DNA from 2 places in the Flintibacter porci genome. Region 1 is predicted to be linked to the other one. Evidence: predicted binding sites of a transcription regulator. Region 1 holds the regulator's gene; the other holds the start of a gene.
What was found. The regulator LexA, encoded in region 1, represses DNA repair genes until DNA is damaged. The targets are predictions, from matches to a motif close to CNAACANNTGTTNG.
Positions count from the first base shown of each region.

Region 1 (8,486 bases):
ACGAGCCCGCCGAAAAGGTGTATCATACTGTCCAGCACGGACTGAAGATGGCGTTTTACCGCGCGGGAGTGACCCTGCTGGGGCAGGAGCCCCCCTGGGGCGCCCTCACCGGGGTGCGCCCGGTGAAACTGCCCACCCGGGCGATGCTGGCGGGCGCCACACCCAGGCAGGCCCAGCGGGAGCTGGAGCGGGACTTCCGGGTCTCTCCGGTACGGGCCTCTCTGGCGGTAGACTGCGCCAAGGCCAGCCTGGCGGTGGACCGGGAGGTGCGGGATGACCAGGTGTCGGTGTACATCGGCGTCCCCTTCTGTCCCACCCGGTGCGCCTACTGTTCCTTTGTCTCCGCCGATGTGGGCCGCACCTTAAAGCTGGTGGAGCCCTATCTGGAGGGCGTTTTGCGGGAGATCGCCGTCACCGGCGAGAGCCTGCGCCGGGCGGGCAAGACCGTCCACTCCCTGTATGTGGGGGGAGGAACCCCCACCACCCTGTCCGCTTCCCAGCTCTCCCAGCTGCTGGAGGCCGTTCACCGAGACCTGCCGGTGGAGCACTGCGTAGAATATACCGTGGAGGCCGGCCGCCCCGACACCATCGACCGGGAGAAGCTGCTGGCTCTCCGGGAGGCGGGCATCGGCCGCATCTCCATCAATCCCCAGACCCTGGAGGATCCGGTGCTCCAGGCCATCGGCCGCCGCCACAGCGCCCAGGATATCCTGGACGCCTACGCCTTGGCCCGGGAGGTGGGCTTTGATTCCATCAACATGGACCTCATCGCCGGGCTGCCCCGGGACAGCTTCGAGGGCTTCTGCCGCTCTCTCAATGGAGTGCTGGCCCTGGAGCCGGAGAACATCACCGTCCATACCCTGGCCCTGAAAAAAGGCTCCCGGCTCATGGAGCAGGGCGGCGCCCTGCCCAGCGGCGAGGAGACCGCCCGCATGCTGGACTACTCCCTGGAGCGTCTGAGCGGCAAGGGCTATCTCCCCTACTACCTGTACCGTCAAAAGTATATGTCCGGCTCCCTGGAGAACGTGGGCTGGTGCCTGAGCGGCCAGGAGAGCGTATACAATATCGTCATGATGGAGGAGCTGCAGACGGTGGTCTCCATCGGAGGAGGCGGCGTCACCAAGCTGGTGGACCGCGCCGCCGGTACCATTGTCCGTCAGCCCAACCCCAAATATCCCCACGACTATCTGGCCGCCCTGGACCGGGTCCTGGCCCAGAAGGAGGAACTGGCGGCCTGTTTCCTTCCTACTCATAACTGAAAGGAGCGTTCCCACCATGGCTTACCAGCTGCAGGAAATCAACCGCCGGATCCAGAGCGATGTGAAGGAATTTTTAGCCGAGTGCGACGAGAATTACAGCCAGCGGGTCTCGCTGGCGGCGGATAAGATCCTGTCCAACATCGAGCGCAGCCCCATTGTGCTGCTCTCCGGCCCTTCCGGCTCGGGCAAGACCACCACCGCCATGAAGATCGCGGAGGAGCTGCAGCGGCGGGGAGTCAACACCCACGCCGTGGCGATGGATAACTACTTTACCACCATCAACCCCCGCACCGCGCCCCGCACCCCCGAGGGGGACATCGACTATGAATCCCCCCAGTGCCTGGACATGGAGCTGCTCTCCCGCCACTTTACCGCCCTGTCCAACGGGGAGGAGATCATGATCCCCAAGTATGAGTTCGTCCGCCAGATGCGCAACGACAGCCGGGGCACGCCCCTGAAGCTGGGCAAAAATGAGATCGCCATCTTCGAGGGCATCCACGCCCTCAACGACCAGATCGCCGGACGCCATCCCCAGGCCACCAAGCTGTACATTTCCGCCCGCTCCAATGTGAACGAGGGATCTGTGCTGCGCTTTAAGGGTACCTGGATGCGCCTGACCCGCCGGGCGGTGCGTGATTACAACTTCCGGGGCACCGATGTGGAGGATACCCTGGACATGTGGGCCAATGTGCGCCGGGGCGAGAAGCTGTATATCTCCCCCTTTAAAAACAAGGCGGACATCATCTTCGACTCCTCTCTGCCCTACGAGGTGTCGGTGATGAAGAATTATGCGCTGCCTCTGCTGCGGGCCGTGCCGGAGGAGAACGACCGCCGCAGTGAGCTGCTGGAGCTCATTGACGCCTTCCGCTACTTCCAGCCCATCGACCCCGAGCTGGTGGCCAAAGACTCCCTGCTGCGGGAGTTTATCGGCGGAGGGAGCTACTCCTACTAAGCATTTTCCCTATCCCAAGTTTGTTTGGAGGTCCAAATATGCCAGACCGTTCCGTATACAATTCCAGAGATCCCCGCTGCAAAACCCCGTACGGCGCCGTTCCCTCGGGCACCAAGGTGCAGCTCACCCTGCGCCCCCTGCGCGCGGAAGGGTTTTCACGGGCGACCATGTCCGCCCGCTTTGAGTTCCGGGACGACGCCACCGTCACCTTGAATATGCCCTGGTCGGGGCTAGACGGAGCCCGGGATCTGTTTACCTGTACCCTGGACACCGGGGACTATGTGGGACTGGTCTGGTACTCCTTTGGTCTGGAGCGGCTGGACGGAAAGGGGCGGAAGATGTTCGGTCCCTACCAGCTCACCGTCTACGACGGGGGAGAGGTGGTGCCCGAGTGGTTTGGCGAGGGGACGACCTACCAGATCTTCCCCGACCGCTTCCGCCGCACCCGGGTGCCCGATCCCCAGGGGATGGTGGGAGGACGGTGGGTCCACACCGCCTGGCAGGAGGAGCCGGAGTTCCGCCCGGACAAAAACGGAGAGATCCGCAACCGGGACTTTTTCGGCGGCGACCTGAAGGGCGTCATGGAGAAGCTGGACTATCTCCGGGGCCTGGGGGTGGAGACCCTGTACTTCTGCCCCATCTTCGAGGCGGCGGAGAACCACCGCTACGGTACTGCCGATTACAGCAGCATTGACCCCATGCTGGGTACCGAGGAGGACTTTACCCAGCTGTGCCAGATGGCCCACCAGCGGGGCATGCGGGTGATGCTGGACGGCGTGTTCAACCACACCGGCTATGTCAGCCGCTACTTTAACGGTGACGGCTTCTATCCCACCCCCGGAGCCTGCCAGAGTGAGGATTCCCCCTACCGCTCCTGGTTTAATTTTATTCACTGGCCGGACCAGTATGAGAGCTGGTGGGGCATCTATTCCCTTCCCGCAGTGAACGAGCACGACCCCTCCTACCGGGAGTTTATCTTCGGCGGGAAAGACAGCGTGGTGCGCCGGTGGCTGCGGGCGGGCGCGGACGGCTGGCGGCTGGACGTGGCCGACGAGCTGCCCGACGACTTTGTCCGGGGCATCCACGAGGCCGCCCGGGCGGAGAAGCCCGACGCGGTGATCATCGGCGAGGTGTGGGAGGACGGCTCCACCAAGGTGGCCTACGGCGTGCGCCGGCGGCACATCATGGGCCGGCACTGCGACGGCCTGATGAACTACCCCTTCCGCAACGCGGTGCTGTCCTATTTAAAGGGCGGCGACGCGGCGGACTTTGTCAACGCCATGGAGACGCTGCGGGAAAACTACCCCCGCTTTGCCTACTACTCCGCCATGAACTCTCTGGGCACCCACGACACGGCCCGCATCCTCACCCTGCTGGGGGCAGAGGAGGGCTGTGAGCACCAGAGCAAGGAGTGGCGCTCCAACTACCGTCTGGGACCTGACCAGCGCCGCCGGGCCAAGGAGCTGCTGAAGCTGGGCGCGGCCCTGATGTTTGCCTTCCCCGGCTCCCCCACCGTGTACTACGGCGACGAGGCGGGCATGGAGGGCTTTGAGGACCCCTTCAACCGCCGCACCTTCCCCTGGGGAAGGGAGGACTCGGAGCTGATGGGCTGGTTCTCCCGCCTGGGCCACATGCGCAAGCAGAGCCCTGCCCTGCGCCAGGGAGATATCCACTACCGGGTGGGCAAGGGGCCGGTGCTGGCCTTCACCCGCACCCAGGGAGAGGAGACCATCCTGGCCGCCTTCAACACCGGTAGCGAGGAGGCCACCCTGCGCCTGCGGGAACACGAGGGCGTGCAGCTGCTGCTGGGCTCCGCCCGGTTCCACATCGGCCCCGAGGGACATCTGCTCACCTTGCAGCCCCGTACCGGCAGCCTGCTGCAGATCGTACCCATGGAGGAAGAAGAATAAAAAAATCCTGCTGTCTTAGACAGCAGGATTTTTTTATATATATCGCTCTAAAATCAGCATGATCCGGCCCTTTTTGGACTGGCCCAGCACTTCTTTGACCACGCACTTGCCCAGTCCCCGGCAGGAGAGCACGTCCCCCTGCTCTACGGTGCGGTCGCTTTTCATACACTCCCGGTGGTTTACCGATACCCGCCCGGCGCTCACCAGCTGAGCAGCCTTGGAACGGGAGGTGGAAAACCCGGAAGCCAGCACCGCGTCCAGCCGCAGGGCGGCCACCGTGTCCCGGATGGTCTTCACCTGGGGCGGCTTGGGGGTGAGCTCCGAGAGGGAAATCTCCCGCAGCTTGGCCTTCCACCGCCCGGCGGACTCCCACTGGCTCAAAAGGATGGGTAGGGCGTCCCGCAGGGCCAGGACCTGGCAGCGGTTTCCCTCCACCAAGATGTCCCCCAACTTCTCCCGGGTGATGCCAAGGCCCATGAGGGAGCCCAGAATGTCCCGGTGGGACAGCTCTGCCCCGTTGGGAAAGGTGGCCTCCAAAGCGGCCAGAGGTCCCTCCGGGTCGGCGATGGCGTCCTCTTCCTCCTGCCAGTCGGGGAGAAAGAGACACACGGTGCGCTCAGCATCGGGGTAGCCGCCGAAAAACACGTGCCGGGGGTGCCCCCAGGCGGAAAGTAAATCGGTCACGGACGCCCGCTCTCCCGGGGAGAGAAAGGGAGTATGGGCGGGGATGCCCCGGTTTTGGGACAGCTCCAGCTTGTCCAGTACCCGGGAGAGAAGTACCCGCTCCTCGCCGCTGCGGGCGCAGCGGTCCAACAGTTCGGTCTTGTTCATCTCAGTAGCGCCGCACCACCGCTACTACCTGGCCCAGGATCTGGGCCTTGGTGCCGTCGATGGGCTGATAGTCGTCGTTGGCCGGCATGAGCCACACCTTGCCGTCCCGGCGGCGCAGGGTTTTCACCGTAGCCTCGTCCTCGAAGAGGGCCACCACGATCTGGCCCGACTGGGCCTCGCTCTGCCGGTGGACCACCACCAGGTCGCCGGGGAGAATGCCCGCCCCCAGCATGGACTCGCCCCGCACCCGCAGGGCAAAGTGCTCACCGGACAGACCCTCGGTATCAAAGGTGAGGTAGTCCTCGATGCACTCCTCGGCCAGGATGGGGGAGCCGGCGGCCACGTTGCCCACCACGGGGATCTGGTTGGCGTGGGGATCGGTCTCCTCCGCCACCGGGCGGGGGGACACGCCGGGCAGGGAGATGGCCCGGGTCTTGCCCTCGGCCTTGACGATGACCCCCGCCTCCTCCAGCCCCTTGAGGTGGAAGTGGACCGTGGAGGGGGACTTGAGGCCCACAGCGGCGCCGATCTCCCGCACCGAGGGGGGATAGCCGTGCTCTGCCGTGAAATCCAAGATATAATCGTAAATTTTTTGCTGTTTCGGGGTCAGCGTTTTCATAGCCAAGCTCCTTCCCGGACACACTGGGCGGCGTGGTTTTATTTTGCAAATATTGTACCATATCCCCCTTTGGAAGTCAAACGGATGTTCCAAATAAATGCAATTTGCGGCATTTGTGAACAAATTTTGAATCTGCCTGCTCCCGCTTTGACATTTTCGTCCTCAGTGCTAAAATGTTCAACATGTTAATGATTAAGCTGTTAACGAAAAACGTCGAAGGAAGGGAGGAAACTGCGTGGCAAACCTTGGCATTGATCTGGGGGTGCTGGAGCATAAACTGCACCAGGCCCACCGCAATGCGGTGCAGGCGGAGCTGAATGCTGCCGGCTTGCAGGAGGTAGGTCACCCGCTGCTGTTGTGCATTTTGCGCAGTGCGGGAGACCGCTGCCCGGACGGACAGGTCCAGGCCCAGCGGGAGCTGTCCACTCTGCTGGATATTTCTCCCGCGTCGGTAGCCACCTCGCTGAAATCCCTGGAGAAAAAGGGATATATCCACCGGGAACCTGAGCCCGGCGACGCCCGGCGCAACCGGGTGAAGCTGACTGACAAGGGCCAGAAAGCGGTGGATGACTGCTTTGCCTGCCTGCAGCGGGTGAACCGGCGGATGTACGCCGGCTTTACCACCCAGGAGCAGACCCAGCTGCACGGCTTTTATCTCCGTGCACTGGAGAACCTGCGTCTGGACCAACCATGACCCCTTGTAGGGAAAGAAAGGAAGATCGGACTTGCTTCAACTGTTTTTGACCCACCTCCAGGGCTACAAGCGGCAGGCCGTCAAGGCCCCCATCCTGATCGTTCTGGAGGTCATCTGCGAGCTGCTGCTCCCCCTGGTGATGTCGGAGATCGTGGACACCGCCATCCCCACCGGCGATGTGGGCTACATCTTTAAAATGGGCCTGGTGATGCTGGCTCTGGCGGGTGTAGCCATGTTCTGCGGTGTATTTGCCTCCAAATATGCCGCCTTTGCCAGCCAGGGGTTCGGTGCAAACCTGCGCCAGTGCCTCTTTGACAAGGTGCAGGAGTTCTCCTTTGCCGACATCGACCGCTTCTCCTCCGCCTCCCTCATCACCCGTATGACCAACGACGTCAACGCCATGACCATGATGCTGGCCATGGGCCTTCGGATGCTGGTGCGTGCCCCGGTGATGCTGGTGGCCGCTTTGTGTATCAGCTTTACCCTCAACGCCAAGCTGGCGCTGGTACTGGTGGTGGTCATCCCTCTGATGCTTATTGCGGTGGGTGGACTGATGTTTATCTGTACCCGCCTGTTTGAGACCATGCAGAAGAAGATCGACAACCTGAACAACACCCTCCAGGAGAACCTGGTGGCCATCCGGGTGGTCAAGATCTTCGTGCGGGCCGACTACGAGCGGAAAAAATTCAAAAAGTCCAACGATGAGCTGATGGACGCCGCCCTGGCCGTTGGCCTGCGCATCATCGCTATCCTGCCCATCATGATGCTGGCCATGAACGGCGCCACCGTAGCGGTGCTGTACTTCGGCGGCCGGATGGTTATGAACGCCACCTTTGATCTGGGCCAGCTGCAGGCCTTCATCAACTACATCGTCCAGATCCTCATGAGCGTGATGATGGTGGCCATGTCCCTGCTGCAGCTCTCCCGTGCCCAGGCCTGTGCCCACCGTATTAACGAGGTTTTGAGCACTGAGCCCTCCGTGGAGGATAAGCCCGAGGCCGAAAAGCAGGTCCTGCCCGCCCCCAAGGGCGAGGTGGAGTTCCGGGATGTGTCCTTCAAGTATGTGGCCACCGGCACCGGCGACGATGTGCTCTCCCACATCAGCTTTGACGTAAAGCCCGGCCAGTTTGTGGCCATCGTGGGCGGCACCGGCACCGGAAAGTCCTCTCTCGTGAACCTCATTCCCCGCTTCTACGACGTCACAGGCGGCGCGGTGCTGCTGGACGGTGTGGACGTGCGGGACTACCCCCTGGAGGAGCTGCGCAGCCGCATCGGCATGGTGCTCCAGACCAACGTGCTGTTCACCGGCACCATTCGGGAGAACCTGAAGTGGGGCAAGGAGGACGCCACCGAGGAGGAGATCATCCAGGCGGCCAAGGACGCCCAGGCCTACGACTTCATCATGGCGCTGCCCGACGGCTTTGACACCATGCTCACCCAGGGCGGCACCAACGTCTCCGGCGGCCAGAAGCAGCGGCTGTGCATCGCCCGGGCCATGCTCCGCAAGCCCGTGGTGCTCATCCTGGACGACTCTACCTCCGCCGTGGACTCCGCCACCGAGGCGGCCATCCGGGAGTCCTTCGCCAAGAACCTGAAGGACACCACCGTCATCATCATTGCCCAGCGGATCTCCTCGGTGCAGTACGCCGACGAGATCCTCATCCTGGAGGATGACCACATCGCCGCCCACGGCACCCATGACGAGCTGCTCAAGAGCAGCCCCATTTATCAGGAAATCTATCAATCTCAGCAGGAAGGGGTGGGTGAATAATGCCGGGACCCAATCATGCCCCCAAAGGGGGATATCAGAAGCCCAAGAACATGGGCAAAACCATTGGCCGTCTGCTGGGTTACCTCACCCGCAGCAAGCTGCCCCTGCTGGCGGTGGTGGGCTGCCTGTTGGTGTCGGTATGCACCAACCTGGGCGGCTCCTATATGATGCGGGGCATCATCAACGATTTTATCTGGTCGGGCTGTACCGACTTTGCCGGACTGGCCCAGTCCATCGCGGTGCTGGTGGGGATTTACCTGCTTGGCGGCTTGGCCACCTATGGCCAGGCCGCAGTCATGGTTCGTCTGGCCCAGCGGGGCGTCAACCGCCTGCGTAAGGACCTGTTTGATAAGCTCCAGGATCTGCCCCTGAGCTACTTTGACCAGCACCCCCACGGCGAGCTCATGAGCCGTTTCACCAACGACGCGGATAACGTACAGCTGGCCCTGG
Region 1 covers NZ_JBHEVB010000001.1:214,552-223,037, reverse strand. Annotated here, with positions in the region: gene hemZ (coproporphyrinogen dehydrogenase HemZ) at 1-1,259, shown strand, start outside; gene ACEVJL_RS01025 (uridine kinase family protein) at 1,276-2,211, shown strand; gene ACEVJL_RS01020 (glycoside hydrolase family 13 protein) at 2,250-4,121, shown strand; gene ACEVJL_RS01015 (YlmH family RNA-binding protein) at 4,155-4,952, opposite strand; gene lexA (transcriptional repressor LexA) at 4,954-5,571, opposite strand; gene ACEVJL_RS01005 (MarR family winged helix-turn-helix transcriptional regulator) at 5,807-6,265, shown strand; gene ACEVJL_RS01000 (ABC transporter ATP-binding protein) at 6,297-8,036, shown strand; gene ACEVJL_RS00995 (ABC transporter ATP-binding protein) at 8,036-8,486, shown strand, end outside.

Region 2 (8,486 bases), on a different contig from region 1:
ACGGTCCACCACGATCTCAATGTTGTGCTTTTTGTTCTTCTCCAGTTTGATCTCCTCGCTGAGATCGTAGGCAATGCCGTCCACCCGGCAGCGCACATAGCCGGAGCGGCGGGCATCCTCGAAGATCTTGGCGTGCTCGCCCTTTTTGCCCCGGATCACCGGAGCCATCACCTGGATACGGGTGGCCTCAGGCAGCGCCAGGACCTGGTCAATGATCTGGTCGATGGTCTGCTGCTTGATCTCCTTGCCGCAGATGGGACAGTGGGGCGTGCCCACCCGAGCCCACAGCAGACGCAGGTAGTCGTAGATCTCGGTCACGGTACCCACGGTGGAGCGGGGGTTTTTGGATGTGGTCTTCTGGTCGATGGAGATGGCAGGGCTGAGGCCGTCGATGTAGTCCACGTCGGGCTTCTCCATCTGGCCTAGGAACATCCGTGCATAGGAGCTCAGGGACTCCACATACCGGCGCTGTCCCTCCGCGTAAATCGTGTCAAAGGCCAGAGACGACTTGCCCGAGCCGGACAGGCCGGTGAGCACCACCAGCTTGTCCCGTGGGATGGTCAGATCGATATTTTTCAGGTTATTCTCCCGGGCCCCTTTGATCTCAATAAAATTCTGCATAGTGTCGTTCCTCTATCTTGATCTCTCCCCAGGCGGGGGAAGTTAGTTACTCTCGCAGCAGCACCACTGCCGCCAGGATGCTCACCACACCCAGGGCGGTGGAAATGTCCATGGCCTCATGAAACACCAGCACCCCCACCAAGGCGGCCACCACCGGCTCCACGGAGGCCAGGATGGCGGCCTTACCGCTGTCGATCCGGGCCAGCCCCGCGGTATACAGCAGGTAGGGCAGTACAGTGGACACCACCACCAGAGCGGCGGCGGCTCCCAACAGCTTGGGCTGGGTGGTAAGCACGGCCAGCTCTCCCGGGCGCAGGAACACCAGGGCGGCCAAACCGGCAAAGACGAAGGTGTACAGGGTGACTGTATAGGGACCGTAGTGGCGCAGGGCAAAACGGCCGAAGATGGAGTACAGAGCGTAGAAAAATCCGGCTCCCAGCCCCAGCAGCAGGCCCTGCCCCGTCAGGCTGGCCTCGCCGCTCCAGATGCCCGCCACACAGGCACAGCCAAAGAAGGTGAGCCCCAGGGCGAGAAGCTTGCGCTTTGTGATCTTGTCCCGCCACAGCAGGGCGGACAGCAGCACCACAAAGGCGGGGGAGGTATAGAGCAAAATGGCGGCCACCGCCAGGGAGCACTGCTCCTGACAGCTGAAATAGCACCAAGTGAAGAACACCACACTCACCACTCCGGTGCCGAAAAACCACCCCAGGTGCTTCCCCTGCACCCGGAAGGCCTCCCGCTTCCACACTGCCAGCACCAGGGCCAGCACCACAAGGCCGCCCAGGTTGCGCACCAGCACGATGCTCTCCGGCCCTAACCCAGCTCCCAGAAGGGCCCGGTTGAAGAGACCAATAAGCCCCCACAGGCTGGCTCCGGCCAATACCAGACCGGCACCGCCCCGCTGCTGTGTCTCCTTCATCCAGCTTCCCTCCACAAAGCAGAATTATTCCACCGTTACATCGGCGGTGGTGCCCCCCACCAGGGCGATGAGGTCCGCGGGGTTGAGCTGCACCTGGTAGCCGATCTTCCCGGCGGACACCATGATGGTGTCGATGATCTCCGCCGTCTCGTGGAACACGGTGGGGTACTGCTTCTTCATCCCCACCGGGGAGCAGCCTCCGTGGACGTAACCGGTAAGGGGCAGCAGTTCCTTCTGGTGGAGCATGGCAATGGACTTCTCTCCCACCGCCTTAGCCGCCTTTTTCAGGTCCAAAGTATCCTCCACGGGGATGTCAAACACATAGATAGCCTTGGAGGCACCCCGGGCCACCAGAGTCTTGAACACGCACTCCGGGTCCTGGCCCAGGGAACGGGCTACACTTGCCCCGTCCACCGCCACCCCCTCCTCGTGGGGATAGGTGTGGGGTGTGAAGGGGATACCCTTCTGCTCCAAAATGCGCATGACGTTGGTCTTTTCTTCTTTCTGCTTTGCCATGGATCTCATTCCTTCTGTTGATATGCTTACGCTTACTGCCCACGCAATTCAATGATCTGATCCCGCAGGGTAGCAGCCAATTCGAACTCCAGCATTTTTGCAGCTTCTTTCATTGCCTTCTCTAGGCGGGCGATCTCGGCGGCCTTCTCCTGCTTGCTCATGGCCTTCACCCGGCCCTGGCGGGTCTGGGAGGGCTCGTCCGCCGGGGCGGAGATCTCCAGCAGGTCCCGCACCGACTTGATGACCGTCTTGGGCACGATGCCGTGCTCCTTGTTATAGGCGTCCTGCTTCTGGCGGCGGCGTTCCGTCTCGTCGATAGCTCGTCGCATAGAGGGTGTGATAGTATCGGCGTACATGACCACCATGCCCTCAGCGTTTCGGGCGGCACGGCCGATGGTCTGGATGAGGGAGGTCTCCGAGCGGAGGAAGCCCTCCTTGTCCGCGTCCAGGATGGCCACCAGGGACACCTCGGGCAGGTCCAGACCCTCACGCAGCAGGTTGATGCCCACCAGCACGTCGAAGGTACCCAAACGCAGGTCCCGGATGATCTCCATGCGCTCCATGGTGTCCACATCGTGGTGCATGTAGCGCACTTTGATACCGTTGTTCTGCAAATAGTCGGTGAGATCCTCCGCCATTTTCTTGGTAAGGGTGGTGACCAACACCCGCTCTTTCCGGGCGGTGCGGGCGTTGATCTCGCCGATGAGGTCGTCGATCTGGCCCTCCACCGGCCGCACCTCGATCTTGGGGTCCAGCAGACCGGTGGGACGGATGACCTGCTCCACGATCTGGCCCGACCGGGTGCGCTCGTACTCGCCGGGGGTGGCGGAGACGTAGATCACCTGGTTGAGCCGCTTCTCAAACTCCTCAAATTTCAGCGGCCGGTTGTCGTAGGCGCAGGGCAGACGGAAGCCGTAGTCCACCAGGGTGTTTTTCCGCGCCCGGTCGCCGTTGTACATGGCCCGCACCTGGGGCAGGGTGACGTGGCTCTCGTCGATAAACAGCACAAAATCCTTCGGGAAGTAGTCCAGCAGGGTGTGGGGCGGGGAGCCTACCGGACGGCCTTCAATGACCCGGGAGTAGTTCTCAATGCCGGAGCAGTAGCCCAGCTCCTGCATCATCTCCACGTCGTACATGGTACGCTGCTTGATGCGCTGGGCCTCGATGAGCTTGCCCTCCTTCTCAAAGTAGGCCACCCGCTCCTCCAGCTCTTTGTAGATCTCCTGGACAGCGGCGTCCATCTTCTCCTTGGGAGTGACATAGTGGGTGGCGGGCCAGATGGGGATATGGCTGAGCTTGCGGATGGGGGAGCCAGTGACCACGTTGATTTCCGAGATGCGGTCGATCTCGTCCCCGAAGAACTCCACCCGGATGGCGGTGTCCTTCCAGTAGGCAGGCCACACCTCCACCGTGTCCCCACGCACCCGGAACATATTGCGCTCAAAGGCGATGTCGTTGCGCTCGTAGCGGATGGAGACTAACCGCTTTAAAAACTCGTCCCGCTCCAGGATATCTCCCACCCGGAGAGAGACCATCATCTTGGCAAAGTCCTCCGGCTCACCCAGGCCGTAGATGCAGGACACGGAGGAGACCACGATCACGTCCCGCCGCTCCAGCAGGGAGGCGGTAGCACTGAGCCGCAGGCGGTCAATTTCCTCGTTGATGGCAGAGTCCTTTTCGATAAAGGTATCGGTGTGGGGGATATAGGCCTCGGGCTGGTAGTAGTCGTAGTAGGAGACGAAATATTCCACCGCGTTGTTGGGGAAAAACTCCTTGAACTCGGCGCACAGCTGGGCGGCCAAGGTCTTGTTGTGGGCCAGCACCAGGGTGGGCCGCTGAACCTGCTCAATGATCTTGGCCATGGTGAAGGTCTTGCCCGAACCGGTGACGCCCAGCAGGGTCTGCTCGTCCAGGCCCATCTCGATGCCCTGGGACAGGGCCTCAATGGCCTGGGGCTGGTCCCCCGACGGGGTGTACTCAGAAACCACTTCAAATTTCGGCATGTCGTCCCCTCCTCTGCCCGTTGTCTCTTCCTATTATTATATCAGAACTAATGTTCTACGGCAACCAAAACTTGCGCCTCTCCCCTAGTTTTCCGGGAGAGGCGCAAATCTTACACAAATTTCAGTCCCCGCAGCTTTTGGCTCTCGCCCATGGATACCATGTCTCCGTCTACAAAGACCAGGTGGTCCACCAGCTCAATGCCGATGGGAGCCAGAATGGCCCGCAGGGTATCGGTGGTCAGCCAATCGGCCTGGGATGGGATGGCCAGGTTGCTCACGTGGTTGTGGGCCACATAGACCCGGGCGGCCCGCAGGCCCATGGCCTCCTCGGCAATGCGCCGGGCGTTCATCTCGGCCATTTCAATGCTGCCCTCGGCCACCTTCCGCACGCCCAGCACCTGGCGCTTGCCGTCCAGGCACAGAACGTACACCATCTCGTTCCGGGCCCCGAAGAAGTAGGGCTCCAGCCAGGGGTAAGCGTCGTCGGCGCTGTTGATGATGTCGCTGAGCCGGGTGCGGCTGGCCTGATAGCGGCCCAGCAGGGCGGGCAGCATCCGCAGCAGCACCGCGGTGTGCTCCCCCACGCCCTTTACCTTGCGCAGCTCCTCTACCGACGCATCCAGCACACCGGACAGGGAGCCGAACTGCTCAATGAGGTCATGGGCCAGGCCGTTTACATCCCCTTGGGGGATGGAGTAGAACAGCAGCAGCTCCAGCACCCGGTGGTCGGGCCAGCCCTCGATGCCCCGGGCCAGAAATTCCGCTTTCATCCGCTGGCGGTGACCGGTATGACTGGCCATGGGGAATCGCTCCTTTCTCTCTATCTCCGGATGGGAAAATGCTTACTTTCTGGCGCCGTACTGCTCCAGATAAGCCTCCATCTTGGCCTTCATCTCGTCGTCGATGTAGACCTTGCCGTCCACGGGGTTATTGTGGAGGAAGTCGATGACCTCCCGCACGGTGACGATGGGGAAGACCTGGATGCCGTAGTCCTCACGCAGCTCGTCCAGGGTGGAGCAGTCACGGGTACCCCGCTCCATGCGGTCCACCGAGACAAACAGGGCCTTCATGTTCACGTTGGCCACGTGCTTGAACAGCTCAATAGACTCCCGCACGGCGGTACCTGCGGTGACCACGTCCTCGATGATGGCCACGTTGTCCCCGTCCTGGGGCTTGTAGCCCACCATGGAGCCGCCCTCGCCGTGATCCTTGGCCTCCTTGCGGTTGAAGCAGTAGGGCAGGTCCCGGTCATAGTTGCGGTACAGGGAGGCGGCGGCGGACACCGCCAGAGGGATGCCCTTGTAGGCGGGGCCAAACAGGCAGGTGATGCCCTCGGGCATGTGCTCCTGGATGCAGGCGGCGTAGTAGTCACCCAGCTTGGCAGCCTGGGCGCCGGTCTTATAGTTGCCGGTGTTGACAAAGTAGGGGGTCTTGCGGCCGGACTTGGTGGTAAAGTCTCCGAAGGTCAGCACGCCGGATCGCACCATAAAGGTAATAAATTCTTCCCGATAAGTCATCGTTGTTCCCTCACAGTTCTTTTTTCTATTTGACAGGGCGCAGCGCCCATGAGAAATCATTGTATTATACCACTTAATGCCCCGTCAGACAAGGAATTCTACCCTGTTTTTTCCTCCTTCTCGCCTCTCAGGTTCTCTCCCTTTACGGACCCGCGGCTTCCTGCTATAATGGAATCAAATCCATCTCCATACCCTTTGGGGAGAAAGGAACCGCGGTATGCCGAAAACATTGACCCGTATGTACGCTGCCCTATCCAAAGCCATAGGCTTTCTTCCGTCAGTGCCCCGGAATCTGCTGGTCACTCTTCTGTTTTTGTGCATCGCCTATGTGGTCAGCAGCATCCTGCTGGGCCATACCGGCGCGGAAAATAACTCCGCTCTGGTTTTTGTGCTGGCGGTGGTCTGTATCTCCTCCCTGACCGACGGCTACGCATATGGCATTGCCGCCTCTCTGGTGGGCGGATTTTGTATCAACTACTACTTCATGTTCCCCTACCGGGTCTTCTCCCTGAGCTACGCGGGCTACCCGGTGGCCATGGTGAGCATGGTGGCCATCTCCTCGGTGGTGTGCGCCCTCACCTCCCGGGTCAAGCTCCAGGCCATTGAGGCCATCAAGCGGGAACAGAACACCAAAACGCTTTACGAACTCAATGCCCGCCTCAACGAGGAGAAAAACGCCATCCAGCTGGAGGCCGACCGGGAGGCCATCCGAGGCAACATCCTGCGTGCGGTGTCCCACGACCTGCGCACCCCCCTCACCGCCATTTCCGGCGCCGCCACTGTATTGCTCTCCGCCGACGAGGTCAAAAACTCGGAGAAAAATCTCTCCCTGGTCCAGGACATCAAAAGCGACGCCGACTCCCTCATTGCCATGGTAGAAAACCTGCTGTCTATTACAAAAATCCGGGACGGCGTGATGCCTCTCAACAAGCAGGAGGAGATGCTGGAGGAGGTGGCGGGCGACGCCCTGCTCACCATCCGCCGCCGCTTCCCCGCCTACCACATCTCCCTGGAGCTGTCGGAGGATATTCTCTATCTCCCCATGGAGCCCATGCTCATCAAACAGGTGATGGTCAACCTGCTGGAAAACGCCATCCGCCACTCCGGCGACCACGACCACATCCGCCTGCACCTGTTCCGTCAGGATGACTGGGCAGTGGTGGAGGTGCGGGACCGGGGAAAGGGCATCTCCCCGGAGGTGCGCCAGGCGGTGCAGTCGGGCCGTCCCCTGTCCGCCCGGCTCTCCGACGACTCGTCCCGGGGAATGGGTATCGGACTTTCTGTGTGTCAAAGCATCATCAAAGCCCACAACGGCTTCTTTGCCGCCGGCAACGACCCGGAGGGCGGAGCAGTCTTCCGTTTTGGCCTGCCACTGGAGGAAACCAACGATGAATGAAAAACGTGTGATCCTCGTCATTGAGGATGAAAAGACTATCAGCAACTTTATCTGCCGCGCCCTCACCGCCAACGACTACAAGGCCATCCCCGCCTTCAGCGGTAAGGAGGGCCTGTCCCTGTTCTTCTCCCACGGCCCCGACCTCATCCTGCTGGATCTGGGTCTGCCCGACATGGACGGCATGGACATTCTGAAGGAGGTCAGCGGCCTGCCTCAGGAGACCCCTGTCATCATCATCTCTGCCCGTGACCGGGAGTCGGAGAAGGTGAAGGCTCTGGACATGGGGGCGGACGACTACATCGTAAAGCCCTTCGGCGTCTCCGAACTGCTGGCCCGTATCCGCACCACTCTGCGCCGCAGTGACCGGCTCAAGCTGTCCCAGGGCTCCCAGAAGGATGTGTACCACATCAAGGACCTGACGGTGGACATCGCCAAGCACCAGGTGCTGCTGGACGGAGAGGAGATTCACTTCACCCAGAACGAGTTCAAGATCCTGGAGCTTCTGTGCATCCACGCGGGCAAGGTTCTCACCTATGATTTCATTCTGGAGCACGTCTGGGGCCCCTACGGCGGCACCAGCAATCAGATCCTCCGGGTGAACATGGCCAACATCCGCCGCAAGCTCAAGGAGAATCCCTCCGACCCCAAATATGTCCTCACCGAGCTGGGCATCGGCTACCGGATGCTGGAAGATTGACTCTCTTATACACTGCTTTGGGCCCCGGCGCACGCTCTGCGCCGGGGCCCTTTACAACATTTTAACAGCAGAAATTCTTACATTAACGCCGCGTTTATCTCCCGGAGTCTATAATGGATTTTGTTGAACGGGTCCCCTTCCGGCCCGTCAACCGGCTTTACATAGCCAGCGTCTGAGGGTCCCTCACTTCCCTTCAGACGTCCCTCATCCAGGCGTGTGTGCCGGCGGTTTTCTTCTCTCTCTCCAAAACCCGGCCGGCTAAGTCCTCCACGCCCGGCATCCATCCGCGGCCCTCTTTCCGCCAAAAGAGGGCCGCCTTTTTTTGCAAAAAGCGGCCCTTCGTCCCTGCTAAGGCGGCAGCAGTACCTGGCGCAGCCTGTCCACGGCCCGGCGCTCCAGCCGGGAGATCTGCACCTGGGACACTCCAAGCACCCGGGCGGTATTGGTCTGGGTGAGGCCCTTATAGTAGCGCAGCAGCAGCACCTCCCGCTCCCGCTCCGGCAGCTGCTCCAGCGCCCCCCGCAGGGCAATGCGCTCCACCAGCCCCTCCTCCATACCGCCGGCGCTGAGCACCCCCTCCAGGGTCAGTCCTCCCTCTCCCGTTTCGGCCTGGAGGGAGACCACCGGGTCGGTGGCGGTCTCGGCGGCGGCAATCTCCTCCGGGGTCAGGCCGGTGGCCTGGGCCAGTTCGGACAGGGCGGGCTCCCGCCCCAAGGTGCTCCACAGCTGGCTGCGCACTCCACGGATGAGAGCTCCCTGCTCCTTGAGCCCTCGGCTCACCTTCACCGCCCCGTCGTCCCGCAAAAAGCGTCGAATT
Region 2 covers NZ_JBHEVB010000003.1:165,428-173,913, forward strand. Annotated here, with positions in the region: gene uvrA (excinuclease ABC subunit UvrA) at 1-621, opposite strand, end outside; gene ACEVJL_RS04295 (DMT family transporter) at 668-1,540, opposite strand; gene ybaK (Cys-tRNA(Pro) deacylase) at 1,565-2,056, opposite strand; gene uvrB (excinuclease ABC subunit UvrB) at 2,089-4,059, opposite strand; gene ACEVJL_RS04310 (JAB domain-containing protein) at 4,170-4,859, opposite strand; gene pyrE (orotate phosphoribosyltransferase) at 4,902-5,576, opposite strand; gene ACEVJL_RS04320 (sensor histidine kinase) at 5,794-6,972, shown strand; gene ACEVJL_RS04325 (response regulator transcription factor) at 6,965-7,669, shown strand; gene ACEVJL_RS04330 (sigma-70 family RNA polymerase sigma factor) at 8,018-8,486, opposite strand, start outside.
Region 2: uvrB (excinuclease ABC subunit UvrB) is a predicted target of LexA. The motif match lies at 4,103-4,116, and genes of this name have one in related genera.